3 regions of the Heliomicrobium sulfidophilum genome follow, and region 1 is predicted to be linked to each of the others. Evidence: riboswitches for the same ligand, from Rfam matches in the RefSeq annotation. Region 1 holds a riboswitch; each other region holds the start of a gene.
What was found. Region 1 has a riboswitch for S-adenosylmethionine ahead of AC0CW1_RS14975 (trans-sulfuration enzyme family protein). Riboswitches for the same ligand answer to the same signal wherever they lie in the genome.
Positions count from the first base shown of each region.

Region 2: linked by a shared signal. The riboswitch ahead of AC0CW1_RS09275 (methionine ABC transporter ATP-binding protein) and the one ahead of AC0CW1_RS14975 (trans-sulfuration enzyme family protein) in region 1 are both predicted to bind S-adenosylmethionine.
Region 3: linked by a shared signal. The riboswitch ahead of AC0CW1_RS16235 (homocysteine synthase) and the one ahead of AC0CW1_RS14975 (trans-sulfuration enzyme family protein) in region 1 are both predicted to bind S-adenosylmethionine.

Region 1 is NZ_JBVTZZ010000005.1:1,974,098-1,979,897, forward strand. It holds gene AC0CW1_RS14955 (methyl-accepting chemotaxis protein) at 1-1,355, shown strand, start outside; gene AC0CW1_RS14960 (hypothetical protein) at 1,420-1,608, shown strand; gene AC0CW1_RS14965 (undecaprenyl-diphosphate phosphatase) at 1,756-2,568, opposite strand; gene cysK (cysteine synthase A) at 2,647-3,591, opposite strand; SAM riboswitch class I at 3,811-3,915, shown strand; gene AC0CW1_RS14975 (trans-sulfuration enzyme family protein) at 4,063-5,196, shown strand; gene cysK (cysteine synthase A) at 5,619-5,800, shown strand, end outside.
Region 2 is NZ_JBVTZZ010000005.1:750,780-756,579, reverse strand. It holds gene AC0CW1_RS09285 (double-cubane-cluster-containing anaerobic reductase) at 1-45, shown strand, start outside; gene AC0CW1_RS09280 (methyl-accepting chemotaxis protein) at 281-2,332, shown strand; SAM riboswitch class I at 2,654-2,761, shown strand; gene AC0CW1_RS09275 (methionine ABC transporter ATP-binding protein) at 2,892-3,794, shown strand; gene AC0CW1_RS09270 (methionine ABC transporter permease) at 3,787-4,440, shown strand; gene AC0CW1_RS09265 (MetQ/NlpA family ABC transporter substrate-binding protein) at 4,509-5,372, shown strand; gene AC0CW1_RS09260 (PrkA family serine protein kinase) at 5,682-5,800, shown strand, end outside.
Region 3 is NZ_JBVTZZ010000005.1:2,220,795-2,226,594, forward strand. It holds gene AC0CW1_RS16215 (MTAP family purine nucleoside phosphorylase) at 1-301, shown strand, start outside; gene AC0CW1_RS16220 (VanW family protein) at 305-1,015, opposite strand; gene AC0CW1_RS16225 (hypothetical protein) at 1,059-1,463, shown strand; gene AC0CW1_RS16230 (ComEC/Rec2 family competence protein) at 1,699-2,625, opposite strand; SAM riboswitch class I at 2,877-2,999, shown strand; gene AC0CW1_RS16235 (homocysteine synthase) at 3,108-4,403, shown strand; gene metX (homoserine O-acetyltransferase MetX) at 4,419-5,594, shown strand.

The DNA of each region.
Region 1 (5,800 bases):
CCGATGAGATCGGTCAGTCGGTGGCCGGCTTCAACCTGATGATCCGCCGTCAGGCGGAAATCGTCTCCATGGTGCGCAAGTCGGCTGAGGAGATGGCCGCCGGCGCCGAAGAGATGGCCGCTTCGACCCAGCAGGTGACAGGCGCCGTTCAAGATGTGGCTCGCAACATGCAAGAGGTGGCGAACAACGCCGATAAAGGGAACCTGGCAGCCCTTGAGGCGTCAGAAGTGTTGCTCGAACTGTCTTCCTTGATCCAGTTGGCCAAGAACCAGGCAGCCACGGCTGCCGACAACTCCCGGCAGACCCTCTCCACGGCCGAGCGGGGGCGGGAGACGGTCGCCAAGTCCATCGAACACATGCTGACGATCAAGGATAAAACCAACGAGGCGGAAGCGATGATGGCCGCCCTGGACCGGTACTCCCGCGAGATCAACCGAATGACTGAGACGATCACGGCCATTGCTGCCCAGACCAACCTGCTGGCGCTCAACGCGGCCATCGAAGCGGCCCGCGCCGGTGATGCCGGCCGCGGCTTTGCCGTCGTCGCTGATGAGGTGCGCAAGCTGGCCGAGGAATCGAACCGCGGCGCCAGTGAGGTGGCCGAACTGGTGGGCAAGGTGCTGGAGAGCGCTGCCGCCGCTGTCACCGCCACCCAGCAGAGCCACAGCGAGGCCGAACGAGGCGCTGCCGTCGTCAAAGAGGCCGGTGAGGCCTTGCAACTGATCCTCCAGGCTGTTCAAGGGACGGAAAAAGCCATCGCGGGCATCGTCACCTTGACCAATGAGGAAGTGGCCAGTTCCGACCGCATCGTCCGTCTCATCGATTCCATCGCATCCGTCATTGAAGCGACAGCCGAGCGGGCGGAGACGGTGGCGGCGGCGACAGAGGAGACATCGGCCAGTATGGAGACGATCGCCGCAGCGACAGAAGAGACGAGCGCCATGGCTGTCGAACTGGCCGGATCGGTGCAGAAGTTCCGGTTGCCCGACATTCGCACCGCCCTGAGCGCCGCTGAACTTCTGGAAAAGGCAAAGTCAGACCACCTGCTCTGGAAGATCCGCATCCAGAACATGCTCAAAGGCTATGAACAGGTCAACCCGGAGGAAGTGACCTCTCACCACCACTGCCGCTTGGGCAAATGGTATTTCGGCGCCGACAACCCCTTCAAACAAGACCCTGACTTTGTCGCTCTCGACGGTCCTCACGCCCGTGTCCACGAGTTTGCTCAAAAAGCGGCCGACGCTTTCCGCGCCGGTCAACTTGATGCAGCCCAGCAGATGCTCGCTGCCTTGGAGAAAAGCTCCGAGGAAGTCCTTCAGCGTTTGAACCGCTTGATCAGCAAAGCGAAGAAGTGATGAAGTGATAGGAACCTCACGGAAGGTGATACTAACCTCTGAAGACAAAGGAGGTTGGAGAGCCATGCCGTTGCGTCCCCAATCCCCCAACGAGAAGACGGGGCTAACGAATGCCAATGTCGATGCCAAGCGGGGCTTGCAGAATTCCGGTGAAGGCGACCCGGAGTCTGTCGATGAGATCCAGGAGTTTGACGGCATCAGCGGGCTTCAAGAGATCGACACGATTCCGGAAATCTCAAAAGATGATGGCTGAGGGATAACTGGATTGCTGGAAAAGTCACAGGGTAATGCTAAGCGAGAAAAATTAAAAGGGCCTGCCGCAGAGGATGTGGCGAGGCCCTTTTTCCATTTTATGTTTTTCGCATGCTTCTCTGTAACAGTGAACTGATGTGTGCGGCAGTTACAGAATCACCAGAACCGTGTAGAGCAGCGCCACGAGGAAGCGGTAGTAGGCGAAGGGCGCCAAGCCGATCCGCTGCAACAGCTTCAGGAACCAGACGATTGCCGCCCAGGCGACGACGAAGGAGACGACAAAGCCCAGGGCAAAGAGGGGCAGGTCAGTCGATTCGAGGTATTGATAGGACTTCAACATGTCGTAGCCGGTGGCCACGGCCATCATCGGCACAGCGACGATGAAGGAGAACTCGGCGGCCACCGCTGAGGTCATCCCGGCCAGCATCCCGCCGGCGATGGTGGCGCCGGAGCGGGAAAAACCGGGCCATAGGGAGAGGCACTGGATAAGGCCGACAAAGAGCGCCTGGCGGTAGTTAATCCGTTCGAGATCGTCAATGGGGCGACGGGGACCGCGCCACCAGGCGGCAGCCAGCATGAGGAGGCCGCCCAGGACGAGGCCGATGACGACCGTCTTATCGGAAAAGAGATAGGTCTTAATCGACTTATGAAAGAGGAAGCCGAAGAGGCAAGCCGGCGCCATGGCGATAGCCACATGCCAGACGTTGAAACCACGGTCATCAAATCGGATGCCGTCGGCGAAGAGGTTCAGGATCAGGTTCAAGAAGCGGTCCCGGTAGAGGACGAGCACCGCCAGGATGGCGCCTAACTGGATAAAGACCTCGAAAGTGGCCGCCTTATCTCCTTCAAAGCCAAGGAGGCTGCCGACGAGGATCATGTGCCCTGTCGACGACACGGGGATGAATTCGGTAAGACCTTCCACGATGCCGAGAATGACGGCGATGAGATACAAGTTTTCCATGGCATTGCCCCCAACCAATCAGATTCCTCTCCTACAATAAGGGGAGCCTGGCCCTAAAGTCAACGGAAAAAGGCGATTTTACCCTTCATAAAACAGGCTGGTGCTCAGATAGCGCTCTCCTGTATCGGGAAGGAGTACAACGATGCGTTTTCCAGCGTTCTCCGGTCGTTTCGCCGCTTCGATGGCGGCGAAGGCGGCGGCGCCAGCCGAGATGCCTACGAGCAGACCTTCCTCCCGGGCCAAGCGGCGGCTGGTGGCGAGGGCGTCCCCATCGACGACCTGCAGGACTTCGTCGATCAACCCCTTCTCATAAACATCAGGAATGAAGCCGGCGCCAATGCCCTGAATCCCGTGGGGTCCCGGCTTGCCGCCCGACAAGACGGGCGATCCGGCCGGCTCGACAGCGATGACCTGGAGGTTAGGGTTTCTCTGTTTCAGCGTTTTGGCCGTTCCCGTGATCGTGCCGCCGGTGCCGACGCCGGCAATGAAGATGTCGACCCGGCCATCGGTGTCCCGCCAGATCTCCTCGCCGGTGGTCACCTCGTGAATGGCCGGATTGGCCGGGTTGGCGAACTGTTGGGGCATGATTGCGCCGGGAGTCTCCTGGACGATCTGCTCCGCCCGTTGGACGGCGCCGCGCATCCCCTCGGCGCCTGGGGTGAGGACCAGTTCGGCGCCAAAGGCCTTGAGAAGGTTGCGTCGCTCGACGCTCATCGTCTCCGGCATGGTCAGGATGAGCCGGTAGCCGCGAACAGCAGCCACCATGGCCAAGGCGACGCCTGTGTTGCCGCTCGTCGGTTCGACGATGACGGCGCCCGGTTTCAACAGGCCCCGTTCTTCAGCATCCATGATCATGTTCAGGCCGATGCGGTCCTTGACGCTGCCGCCGGGGTTGAAGTACTCCAGCTTGGCGATGATCTCTGCCGCAGCATCACCGTCATTGGCGGCGCTGAGAATCCGGCGCAGTCGGACCATCGGCGTATTTCCGATCAACGCGGTCACATCCTGGGCGATCCGTTCCATCGATACCACACTCCTTGCTGCAAAACCAACTATCTAAGTCGGAATATCTTATATTTACTAGACTCCATGATAGAAGCGGTGGGGAATCCTGTCAAGGAAAGGGAGGTTTTTCGCAAAGAAAAGTATTTGTTCAACTGGCGAAAAAACCCTTGACGCCTGGCTATTCTTCCTGTTAATGTATAGTCAATCCGGTTCACACTGGAAAAATCGAATATGATGCTCTTATCAAGAGTTGGTGGAGGGACTGGCCCGATGAAGCCCGGCAACCAGCAGGCATGCCTGCATGGTGCCAATTCCTGCAGGGGAAACCCTGAAAGATAAGACATGCCGTGCGGCTGATGACGGTCTTCTCTTTCAGAGGAGGCCGTTTTTGCGTGGCTATCGGAACAAGCCCCAAGAAAAAATGGGCGAAAAGCTCGAAATGAGATTGAAAATGAATCATTAATCAGGTTATTAAGGAGAGGTTCTGACATGCATATCGATTCACTGTTAGCCCAAGGAGGCAACGGTAAAGATGCCGGCACTGGCGCTGTCAGTTTTCCCATCTACCAGAGCGCGACCTTCCGACACCCGGCTTTAGGGGAAAGCACCGGCTTTGACTACAGCCGCTCTGGCAATCCGACGCGGCAGGTCCTGGAAGAACTGATCGCCCGCCTCGAAGGTGGCCGGCGCGGTCTGGCTTTCGCTTCTGGTTTGGCGGCGATCACCGCTGTCCTCTCCCTTTTCGGCTCTGGCGACCACTTGATCCTTTGTGAAGACTTGTATGGCGGGACCTACCGGCTGCTGGAGCAGGTCTATCGTCCCTGGGGTCTCACGGCCGATTATGTAGATACGAGCGACCCTGAACAGGTGAGAACCGCCGTCACGTCGCGCACAAAGGCCATCTTGATCGAGACGCCCACCAACCCGACGATGAAGATCACGGACCTGCGAGAGATTCGGCGGATTTGCGACGAACAGGGCCTCCTGCTGATCGTTGACAACACCTTCATGAGTCCCTACCTGCAGCGGCCCATCGAATGGGGCGCTCACATCGTCATCCACAGCGGCACCAAGTTCCTGGGCGGCCATAACGATGTCGTGGCCGGGCTCGCCGTAGCGGCCCGAGAGGACCTCGGCGAAAAATTGGCCTTCTATCAAAACGCCTCTGGCGCCGTCCTCGGTCCCTTTGATTCCTGGCTGCTTGTGCGCGGCATGAAGACCTTGGGATTGCGCCTCGACCGGGCGCAGGAAAATGCGACCGCCATCGCCCGCTGGCTGGCAGCGCACCCTGCCGTCGATCAGGTTTACTATCTCGGCCTCGACAACCACCCGGGCAGGGAGGTTCATTTTCAACAAGCCTCCGGTCCTGGGGCGATGATCTCCTTTACCCTCCATGATGCCGCAAAAATCCCGGAGGTGTTGTCACGGATCCGATTGATCGCTTTTGCTGAAAGCCTGGGCGGCGTCGAATCGCTGCTCACCTTTCCAGCCCGCCAGACCCACGGCGATATCCCTGAAGACATCCGCCGACGCTGTGGCGTCACCGACTGTCTACTGCGATTGTCCGTCGGGATTGAAAACGTCGACGATCTGATTTATGACCTGTCCCAGGCCTTGGCCTGAGAGGAGCGAGCGTCCTCTCAGAAAAAAACTTGCCTGCCTACAAAAATGATCATTGACAGATAACCTGCCAGTCTTTAATATTATAAATATAAATCAAATAACTCGGGATTAACCGACGCTGACCGGATAGACCGGAGGCCGAGGCGCTTCGATCCAAACATGGAATCGAAGCCCTTGGCCTCTTTTTGTCTTGGTAAGGGGGAGTGGTATGGACGGTATTCGATTTCCCGGTCTGTTGGCTACGAGGCAGTTCACGCCGGCCGAGGTAAAGGATGAACGGGATTTCAAAAACCTTTGGATATATAGGTGTTTCTTTCATGGGTGTTTTTGTTAAGCGGCCTGAGGCTCCTGCCGGACACGCCGCCAGCCATGTGAACGAAGGTAACGCAAATTGATACGAATTGATAAGGAGGATGTTTTCCATGGCTAAAATCGCCAACAATATCACTGACCTGATCGGCAAGACCCCCCTGGTGCGGTTGAATCGCGTCGCCAAAGGTGTGGAAGCGGATGTAGTCGCCAAGCTGGAGTACTTCAATCCCGGCGGCAGTGTCAAAGACCGCATCGGCTACGCCATGATCAAAGACGCCGAGGAAAAAGGGCT
Region 2 (5,800 bases), 1.2 Mb from region 1:
CGCACGCGGGTGCAAGCCTACCTGGAGATGCTCGGCGGGGTGTAAAGGCGCGACTACTCCGAGGGGAAAGTAAAACCGCAATTCCCTTTCCAACTGCTGTTGGGAGGAATTGCGGTTTTTTTATTTTTCAAAAAAACAAGTCAAATAAAAAGTTTAATGTATGTGCTAGATGTGCTATCGAAATTTTAAGTTTCCATTAAGCCTTCACTTGAGGAAAAGGGAATACCATGGTAAGCGTCGTAATTGTAATTACAATCACAATTGGAAAGGGTGAGTGGCGATGAAAAGTATCAAGTCATTGTTAGTGGGGTTTACCCTCTTGCTTACCGTGGCGATTTTTGCCGTTCAAACAGCTATCAGTTTTATGTACACCAAGGATAACGTCGATGCATCAGCGCTGTCGCGCATGCGTTTGCAGACGGAGATGGAGGCGGCCCGGTTGGAGTCGCAAATCGCCATCACCGGCGCTATGAGCCAAACCATCGCCAACGATGTGGGCGCTTTAGGTCCCCAACATAGTGAGAGCTTGTTGAACATGGCTCGGGAACACCTGAGGAGCCTGCCCATGAGTGTCGGCGCAGGATTTTGGCTAGAACCAGGCGCCTATCCGGAGAAAGGCACGTACTTCGGCCCCTACCTCTATAAAGAGGGCAATGAGATTAAACTGACTTGGGACTATAGCAACGCTGAGTTTGATTATCATCAATACGACTGGTATAAAGACGGCATGAACAGCCCCGGCGGAGCCGTCTGGAGCGAGCCCTATGTGGACACGGTGACAGGTGTTCCCATGATTACCGCCAGTCATCCTATCCGTTTGGCAGGGAAGAGGATCGGGGTGACTACTGTCGATATTGGCTTGAAGGAACTGACTGAAGCGGTGCGGCAGATTCGCGTCGGCCAGGAAGGCCGCGCATTTATAATAACCCAGCAGGGCTTTTACCTAGCCCACTCCGATGAGAGTAAGAACCTAAAAGATAAAATCCTCGATGAGCAGGATCCCCGGTTGCAGCAGTTTGGAAAACAGGTTGTGGAAGCCAAAGAAGTCGGGTTGGCTTACCTGACGATAAACGGGGTGGCCCAGCATGCCGTTTTTGTGCCGATCGGCAACACAGGGATGAAGCTTGTGTCCGCCATTCCGGAAGCGGAAGTCAATGCGCCGGCGAAACGGTTGCTCTGGACGAACCTCTCCATTTTCCTGCTGGCCGTAGCCCTCTTTGCCCTACTGATGTATCTGCTGATCGAGCGACGTGTGGCCCGTCCGCTGCGACACCTGAAAGAACAGGCAGAACGCGTTGCCCAGGGCGATTTGTCGGTGGCGAAAAACGAAGTTGTTTCTCAAGACGAGTTTGGCCAGTTGGCCCAGTCTTTCGCCACAATGACTGTCAACCTGCGCGGCATCGTCAGCCAGGTGATGGCAGAGTCAAAACAACTGGACGAATCGTCCTGTCACCTGACCGAATCGGCCAACCAGGTGGGTGAGGCGGCGACACAACTCGCCGAAGCTGTCGGAGGGTTGGCGGAAGGCGCCGGCAAACAGGTGGCGGAGGTCGCCCGTTTTCGCGACCATGTGCGAGCCAGCGAATTGCATGTCCATGAGGGGGAAGCGGCCTCACAGACCTTGGCGCAGGATGCCCGCCAATCGACGGCGGCAGCAGCCCAGTGCCACGACACCATCGAAAAAGCGTCCCAGCACCTCCAAGGCGTCAGTCAGTCCGTCGACGCCAGCACGGCGGCGATTCGCCGGCTCAACGGGCTATCCGAGGAAATTGGGGTGATCACCACCTCCATCACCGACATTGCCGAGCAGACGAATCTGCTCGCCTTGAACGCTGCCATTGAAGCGGCGAGAGCCGGCGAGCATGGGCGCGGTTTCCACATCGTCGCCGATGAAGTGCGCAAGCTGGCCGAGGAATCGGCCCGAGCAGCGGCTCAAATCACGAGCCTTGTCAGCAACATGCAGCAGGAGACCTCGGGCACGGTCGATTTGATGAACGCCAACGTGACTTCGATCGGCGAGCAGGTGGGCCTGATCCGGCAAGGGGCCGCAGCGTTGGAGCAGGTCATCGGTTCGGCCATGCGCACAGAGGGCAGCGTTCGTCAGATGCAGGAAGCCGTCAGTTTGATCTCTGCCTCCGTGAAAGCGATGAATGCGTCGGCCGGGGTGATTGAAGGGGTGGCCGGCGAGTTTTCGGCCCTTTCGCAACAACTGGCTGCCTCTACGCAGGAGCAGGCGGCTGTGGCTGAGGAAATGGCCGAACGCAGCAGCCAGCTCAGCCAGTCCTCGCAATCGCTCCAAGAAAAAGCCAAACAATTTCGCCTTGACCCCTAGAGCGCCCTTGTCAGGCTAGACAAGGCCTCCATTTCTGCGCCGAAGTGCTTCGAGATCGAGCAGCGGCTGTCTGAAATCCTTGACATCCCTGTCTTTCACGACCGGCACGGGACGGACATCGTCTCCCTGGCAAGCCTCGTACCCGAGGCGGAGTTGTCGGCAGAGGTGACATCGGTAATCACCCGGGCTGTCGATGAGGTGGCGCGGCGCACCGGCGTGACGAGACCGACTCCCCCTGGGACAGGCGAGGAGGAGAAAAAACAGATTGACAAGCAAAGTTTGTGCTTGTTATACTCAAGCGCGTGACAACCAAATAGGGACTTCTTATCAAGAGATGGCTGAGGGACTGGCCCGATGACGCCCGGCAACCGGTTATGAATAACACGGTGCCAATTCCTGCGGGATGCGACGCATCCTGGGAGATAAGGAGGGGAATAAGCGTGCGCAAAACCTCTTCTTGTCGAAGAGGTTTTTTGTTTTGTTCTATCATTTTTCTCGTGTCACCGAGGTTTTTCATGTTACCGAAGTTTTTTCACATCACTGAAACGAGGAGAAACCCATGATCGAAATCCGCAACCTGAAAAAAGTCTTTCCCACCGCCGGGGGCCCCTTCACAGCCATCGACGGGATCAACCTCACCATCCCTAAGGGGAAGATCTACGGCATCATCGGGCCGAGCGGCGCCGGCAAGAGCACCCTCATTCGCACGATCAACATGCTGGAGCGGCCCAGCGAGGGCAGCGTCATCATCGCCGGCGAGGACATCACCCGCTTTGACGATGGCCGCCTGCGCGCGCTCCGCCAGCAGATCGGCATGATCTTTCAGCACTTCAACTTGCTCACCTCCCGCACCGTCGGCGAGAACATCGCCTTCCCGCTGGAGATCGCCGGCATGGACAAAGGGCAGATCCGGGCGCGGGTGAAGGAGTTGCTGCCCCTCGTCGGGCTGGAAGACAAGGAAGACACCTATGTGGCCCATCTGAGCGGCGGGCAGAAGCAACGCGTCGGTATCGCCAGGGCGCTGGCCAACCACCCGAAGATCCTGCTCTGCGACGAGGCCACTTCGGCCCTCGATCCCCAGACGACTAAGTCTATCCTGCGCCTGATCGCCGACATCAACCGGCGCTTCCACCTGACCGTCGTCCTGATCACCCATGAGATGCAGGTCATCCAGGAGATCTGCGACGAGGTGGCCTTCATCGAAGGCGGCAGGATCATCGAGGCCGGCCCGGTGCGCGAGGTCTTCACCAACCCCCGTTCTCCTGTCGTCAAGGAATTCGTCCGGGGCGCCCGGGAAGGGGGAGACGACGCCAACATCCTCTTCGGGAACATCGACACCGTCCGCGAGACACCCTGCGGCACGCTGCTGCTGGAACTGACCGGCGAAGCGGTCAAGGTCGACGAGGCGCTTGCTTATATTCGCTCCCGCGATGTAAAGGTGGAGGTGATCGACCGTGAATGAGGCATACCTACTGGCGACCTGGGAGACCTTCTACATGGTCATCGCGGCGACAGGTCTTTCGACGCTCCTCGGCATTCCCTTGGGCATCCTCCTGGTCGTCACGGAAAAGGGCGGCGTTCTGCCCAACCGGCTCGTCAACGGCTTCCTCGCTATCGCCGTCAACATTTTCCGTTCCATCCCCTTCATCATCCTGCTGGTGGCCATCCTGCCCCTGACCAAGTTGCTCGTGGGCAGCCGCATCGGCACCCAGGCTGCCATCGTCCCCCTCACCGTCGCCGCCATCCCCTTTGTAGCCCGCATCATCGAAGCCTCCCTCAAAGAGGTCGACAAGGGCATCATCGAAGCGGCCCGCGCCATGGGGGCGACACCGGGACAAATTATCGGCAAGGTGCTCCTGCCGGAAGCGCTCCCCGGCCTGCTGCTGGGGATCATCATCACCTTTGTCACCTTGATCGGCTATTCGGCCATGGCCGGCGCGGTGGGAGGAGGTGGTTTGGGCGATTTGGCGATCCGAGAAGGCTATATGCGCAACAACGGCGATGTGACCTGGGTGACGGTCGTAGTACTGGTGGCCATGGTGCAAATCTTTCAGAGCCTCGGCGACTGGCTCACCGGGCGGATCCGCAAGCGCCGCGGGCTGGTATAAACGCTGACAAAAAAGACGAGAAACGCAACCAATATCACAGCAATAAACAAATAAGGAGTCGTGACAATATGTTCAACCAACTGCTGCAGAAAAAAATCACCCGCCTCATCGGCGGCCTCCTGGTGCTCTCCGTCGCCGCCCTCGGCGCAGCCGGTTGCGGCGCCACATCCGGGGCGAACAGTTCCGGAAGCACTGGCGGACAGCCGGCAGCCTCGAAAACGATCCGCTTCGGCGTCTCCCCCGTGCCCCATGCTGAGATCGCCAAGCTCGCCCAAGACCTCCTGGCCAAAGAGGGCATCGAACTGAAGATCGTCGAGTTCAACGACTATGTGCAGCCCAACCTCGCCCTCGCTGACGGCGAACTGGAAGCCAACTTCTTTCAGCACAAGCCCTACCTGGACACCTTCGCCGCCGAACATAAGCTGGACCTGAAGACAGCCGCCGGCGTTCACGTGGAGCCCATGGGCATTTACTCTAAGCAAGTGAAGAACCTCGCCGACCTGAAGGAAAAGGCCAAAGTCGCCATCCCGAACGATCCGACCAATGGCGGACGCGCTCTGCTGCTTCTCCAATCGGCCGGCCTCATCAAACTGGACCCCAACGCCGGCGTGAAGGCGACGACAAAAGACATCAAAGAAAACTCGAAGGATCTGACCATTACCGAACTGGAAGCGGCCATGCTGCCCAAAGTGCTCGATGACGCCGACATTGCCGTCATCAACACCAACTTCGCCCTCGGCGCCGGTCTCAACCCCCTCAAAGACGCTCTCACGATGGAAGGCAAGGATTCCCCCTATGTGAACATCGTCGTCGTCAAAAAGGGCAACGAGAACAACGAAGCGATCCAGAAGCTGGTCAAGGCGCTCACCAGCCCGGAAGTGAAGAAGTTCATCGATGAGAAGTACAAAGGGGCCGTCGTCCCCGCCTTTTAAAAATCTGTCCTCGATTTGACCCAGACGGTTACGCCACGTCGCCGCCCAGGACCCGGAAAACATCACCGCCGTGGCAAGTTGCGCGATGTAACAGCCAATAAATTTTTCGAATAACACCCTTTAAATGCTCCGTCCTACCGGCTGAACCGTTCGTATTTTCAGACAACCCCTGTGTTTGATCCACCCTACCCCGCATAAGGTAGAAGTAACCATCCAGCCAACTACGCTACCGAAACGGTGAAGGGGCAAATGGCGCGGCATACAGGAAGAAATTGGCCATGCCTTCGGATAAGAACAGGGGGGAGCGATTTGGAGTTTCTCAATAAATTGGAAAACTACCGGCAGCGGGAGAGAGAGTTAGCCTGGGAAGGTACTTTCCGGGATTATCTCCATTTGGTGAAGGAGCGGCCCTTCATCACCCAACTGGC
Region 3 (5,800 bases), 250 kb from region 1:
CTTTTTCCGCATCGCCGGCGGCGATGTCATCGGCCAGAGCGTCGCGCCGGAGGTCTATCTGGCCCGGGAGATCGGCGCCTGCTATGCCCGCCTTGAACTGGTGGTCAACTACGCTGAAGGGGTGATCACCGACTGGTCCCATCAGGAACTGAAGGACATCTTCTATGAGGAATCAGAGCCGGCGGCGCGACGGTTGCTCATGGCCCTGGAAATGTTGCCGGAAAAACAAGGAGAAGCCCATCTCGGCTGCGAGTGCGCCACCTTGCGAAAGACGACGCTGTTGCGCGATCGGAGCGAGTAACAATTAGTTCACGGCCCGCCAGAAGCGGAGGCCCATCCCATCGTCAGTCTTCACTTTCTCGATGGCGAGCATATGGTTGCCGTTGCGGAATTTATAGTCCATGACGCCGTAATAAACGGTGGCGTCGCCGCCTGGTTCCACGTAGGGCGGTTGACGGGTGTGCCGGTGCCGTTCGACCACTTTCAGGCCGCTTTGTTCATCGGCATGGACGACAGCCTGATGGACGATGGTGGATGAGAAGCAGACGCCGCCGCCCATGTCGGTGTAGTATTGATTGCCGATAAGGACCTTGCCGGGACCAAAACCGTTCTGCGCCTTACGGGGGCCGACAGCCTGATTAAAAGAAAAGACCTGATGAGGCTGCAGCACGTAACCGTCGATGTGGTCAAGGGCTACCGAGGCGTTCTTACCTCCGGCCACGCTCACGTGCTCCATCGAAAGCAGCACATCGGAGGCGAGGCGCCAGGAGGGGATGGCGATTTCGGCGTCGCTCGCCGCAGTCAAGGCTTCCGTGATCATGTCCACAGCGCCTTCGCGAACCCGGATATGGGTCGGGAGAGAATCGGCAAAAAGAACGGCGGCAATGCGCGCTTCTTTGGGGTCCTTTGAGGGTATGTAGGTCCATTTACCGGCTTCTACGCCGCCAATCTCTCTTCCGGGGACGAAGGCAAAGGTCTCTTCCCCGATATGCAGGGTGATCGTTCCTCCCGACAAAAGGGGGGCAACAGGTACGGTAACGGGCGGGACTGCAGGAACCGTGCCAGGTGCTGGCGCTACTGACGCATCGGGCGGTGTTGCCGGTGACTGCGATGTTGATGGTTGTGGCGGTGTCTGCACTGTTGACGGTTGTGGCAGTGTTGATGGCATCGTGCTGGGTGGCGTTGACAGAGAGGGCCTTTCCAGAACCGGTGTTGCTGGCGCGGTCGGTGTCGCCACGGCTGAGGTCCCGGCAGGGGTGGCCATCGTCCCCGACGTGCCCGTGGTGCTAGACGTCGATTGTGAGGTAGAACCAAAGGGCGACGATATGGCGGGGATTGCCGCGCCAGTCGAGGTGGACGCCTTGCCGGGTGTTGTCCCTGTGGCGGTGACGGCGATAAATGGCTGCGGAGCGAATGCCTTTTGCGATGAAACCGCTTCCGCGTCACTGCAAGCGAAGACCTGAACCAAGGCAAGGGCCAGCAAGCAGGAACGAATAGGACCTTTCAAAGAGCCACCTTGAATCAAAAAATCACCTCCGAAAAAATAGGCCTACCAGATGCCATTGAAAAATGGAAAAAATAACCTACTACACTTTTTTATTCATATCGGTGCGGGATTAGAATCGTGAAAACAAAAAATGAGCCGGGAGTTGCTCCCGACTCAGATCGTGAATACGCCTTCAACGTATTTTGCTTCATTTACCTTTTTTCCGGTTCAAAGGTGACCCTTTCCCCATCACAGGTCGCTACCACAGCGCCATGTTTGTCGGCCCGGAAGACTTGTACATTGGCCTTGGTCAGTCTGTCGAGGATTTTTTTATGGGGATGGCCGTAGTCGTTGCCTTCGCCTACAGGAATAAAGGCGTATTTGGGTGATACAGCCTTCAAGAAGGAGGTTGTTGTGGAACTTGAGCTCCCATGATGGCCGACCTTCAGCACGTCGGCTTTCAGGTCATAGCCGCGCGCCAGCATTTCCCCTTCCGATTGCGCTTCGGCGTCTCCCGTCAGCAGGAAGGACACCTTGCCGTAGGTGACTTTGAGGACGGCGCTGTAATCGTTCAGTTCCTCATAGTTTGCCTCGTTGGGAGCCAGGAAGGCGCCGTTAAAATCAGGCGCATCGAGTTTCACGCCGCCTTTGGCCTCGACACGTTTGGCGCCGCTTGCCTTGACGGCGTTAATGAAGTACTCAAAGGTTTTTGTGGTCGTCGTGGCCTTCGGCATATAGACCTGTCCCACAGGGAAGCTTTTGATGACCTTGTCCAGTCCTCCGATATGGTCCTCATGGGGGTGAGTCGCCACGACGGCGGCCAGTTCCTTGACCCCTTGACGCTTCAGGTACTCGAGAACCAGCCGACCATCGTCCACATTGCCGCCGTCGACAAGGACGAAACGCCCGCCGGGAGACTGGAGCAAGATGGAATCAGCCTGTCCCACATCGATGAAATGGACTTTCAATACGCCCTGGGCGGCCGGTTGCGATGAGGCGGTTGAAGTGGATGGCGATCCTGCTGAACCAGGAGCGTTGGCGTTGGGCGCCGATTTGGAACAGCCTGTGAGCGCAAGGATAAGGGCCAGCAGCAACGGAAACAGTGACAGGAAGAGCGGTTTAAACCATCGATGGTGCAACAGAAGGCCTCCTTTTGTTTTTTTGTCTAATTCCACGGCGATGAGCTATTCCCTTCATGAGAGGGCAGGGGCAAGAGGTCGGCGGGCGGATCCGTTTGTAAAAGAACACCAGCTTTTTGGGCGATAAGGCGCTAAGCCGCCAAGCGTAAATTTTCCGTTACCTTTCTTTTTTTCAATTGACGGCGAAGGCTGTCACAGGTACAATAATCTCCAAGCGCTTGCCCTATGGGGGCTTGGCCTGTAATTGAATACACTCATCCAGAGAGGTGGAGGGAAAGGGCCCGATGAAACCCGGCAACCCGTCGCAGCGGTGGGAACTGATGCGACATGGTGCCAATTCCTTCAGGACGGAGACCCGTTCTGGCAGATGAGGCGGATAGAAGTATACCCCCTGCGTCTGCGTAGGGGGTTTTTGCATCCCGCCCCTTTTCCCGCTTGAAGGGTGTTTTTACATGATGAAAAGACAAGAAGGGAGCATAGCCATGACAGAGAAAAAATGGCGCTTTGACACGATCGCCCTGCACGAAGGCCATGTGCCGGACCAGGACACCCTTTCCCGGGCGGTTCCGATTTACCAGACCACATCCTATGCTTTTCGCGATGTGGAGCATGCCGCTAACCTCTTCGCCTTAAAAGAGCCCGGCCACATCTACACCCGCATCGACAACCCGACGACGGACGTGCTGGAGAAACGGCTCGCCGCCCTCGACGGCGGCGTCGGCGCCCTGGCCCTCTCCTCCGGCCAGTCGGCCATCACCTTGTCGATCCTGAACATATGCGCCACCGGAGACGAGATCGTCGCTTCTACGAGCCTCTACGGCGGGACATACAATCTCTTCACCCACACGCTGCCGCGGCTTGGCGTCAAGGTTCGTTTCGTCGATCCCTCGAACCTTGACAATTTCCGGGCCGCCATCAATGAAAAGACAAAAGCGATTTACGGCGAAACTATCGGCAACCCTAAGTGCGATGTGCTGGACATCGAGGGAGTCGCCGCCATCGCCCATGAAGCCGGCATCCCCCTCATCGTCGACAACACCTTCGGCACACCAGCCCTCTGCCGACCCATCGACTTCGGCGCCGACATCGTCGTCTACTCAGCCACCAAGTTCATCGGCGGCCATGGCACCTCCATCGGCGGCGTCATTGTCGATTCAGGCAAGTTTGACTGGGCCCAGAACGAAAAGTTCCCCGGCTTTACCCACCCTGACCCGAGCTACCATGGCATCGTCTACGCCAAGGATATCGGAGCGGCGGCCTTCGTCGTCAAGGCTCGGGTGCAGCTCCTGCGCGACATGGGCAACTGCATCAGCCCCTTTAACTCCTTCCTGCTGCTCCAGGGAGTGGAGACCCTCTCGCTGCGGATGGAGCGCCATGTGAGCAACACCCGCCGCATCGTCGATTTCCTGCGCAACCACCCCCTGGTGGGCTGGGTCTCCTACCCCGAATGTGATGACCACGCCTCTTGCGTTCTGGCGAAAAAATACCTGCCCAAAGGCGCCGGCGCCATCTTTACCTTCGGGATCAAAGGCGGTGTCGAAGCCGGCCGCCGTTTTATCGACAGCTTACAGATTTTCTCCCATCTGGCCAATGTGGGCGACGCCAAGTCTCTCGTCATCCACCCGGCGTCGACGACCCACAGCCAGCTCTCTGAGGAGGCTTTGCGCGCCGCCGGCGTCAGCCCCGATCTGGTGCGCCTCTCCATCGGCCTTGAAGATCCGGATGATCTGATAGAAGACCTTGATCAGGCGCTGCGGGCCGCTGAAGGCCGGGCATAAGAAGGCGGGATCCGAATGAGCACTGGGGCCGTTGCCAACCGGGGGTTGATGAGAAACTGGGATCTGATCGTCCAACCCCAAACGTTCACCTTTGCCGAGGGGTCCGACGCCTTTGTGCTGGAATCGGGCAGCCGGTTCGGCCCCATCACGGTGGTCTATGAGACCTACGGCGTCCTGAACCGGGAGCGTTCCAACGCCATCCTGATCGCTCACGCCCTGACGGGGGACCACCACGCCGCCGGCAAAAACCAACTGGCTGACAAGGCGCCGGGCTGGTGGGACGACCTGATCGGCCCGGGCAAGCCCTTTGACACAAACCGCTTTTTCATCATCTGTTCCAACGTGCTTGGCGGATGCCGGGGAACGACAGGACCGGCCAGTGTCAACGCGGCGACGGGACGGCCCTACGGGATGGACTTTCCCGTCTACACCATCCGGGACATGGTGCGGGTGCAAAAGGCGCTCGTCGATCACCTGGGCATCGAGCGGCTGCTCCTCGTCGCCGGCGGTTCCATGGGCGGCATGCAGGTGCTGGAGTGGGGAGTGACCTACCCGGAGATGATGGACGGCCTGCTGCCTATCGCCACGGCCGGGAGGATGACGGCCATGGGCATCGCCTTCAACGAAATCATGCGCCAGACGATCATGCTCGACCCCGAGTGGAAAGGCGGCGACTACGCGCCTGGGAAGGGACCGGCCCAGGGCCTCGCCATTGCTCGGATGCTCGGCATGGTCACCTACCGGAGCGACGAACTCTTCACTGCCCGTTTCGGCCGGCGGATGACGAACAACCAGCCCAGGGCATATTTTGATTTTGACAACCGCTTCGAAATCGAGAGTTACCTGCACTACCAGGGCGACAAGCTGGTACAGCGCTTCGACGCCAACAGCTACATCTACCTCTGCAAGGCCATGGACCTGCTCGATGTGGGCCGCGGTCGTGGCGGCTACGAAAAGGCCATCGCCTCCATCGCCGCCAGGACGCTCTTCATCGGCGTCGATTCCGACTGGCTCTACCCGCCCGTCTATATGATCGAGATGGCTGAGATCATGAAAAAAGCCGGCTGTGACGCCGACTATTGGGAACTGAAAAGCCCCCACGGTCATGACGCCTTCCTGATCGAGTTCGAGCGGATGCGGCCCGTCGTGGCGTCTTTTGTCAATGGCATTGCGGAAAAGAGACGACTGTGATGCACTCCCAAGCGAAGAATCGATGCGATACCGAAGGAACATCACTTTTTGCGCAACATGCGATCAGAGAGATACAGGCAACAGGTGATGTTAGGTAAAACGTTGCCCTTTCTCGGCAAGCATATAAGGGTATGCGGCAATGATTCAAGCGGAACCTGTTATGCAGACGGAAATCAACGAAGCAGTCATCGAAGCAGTACACCAGC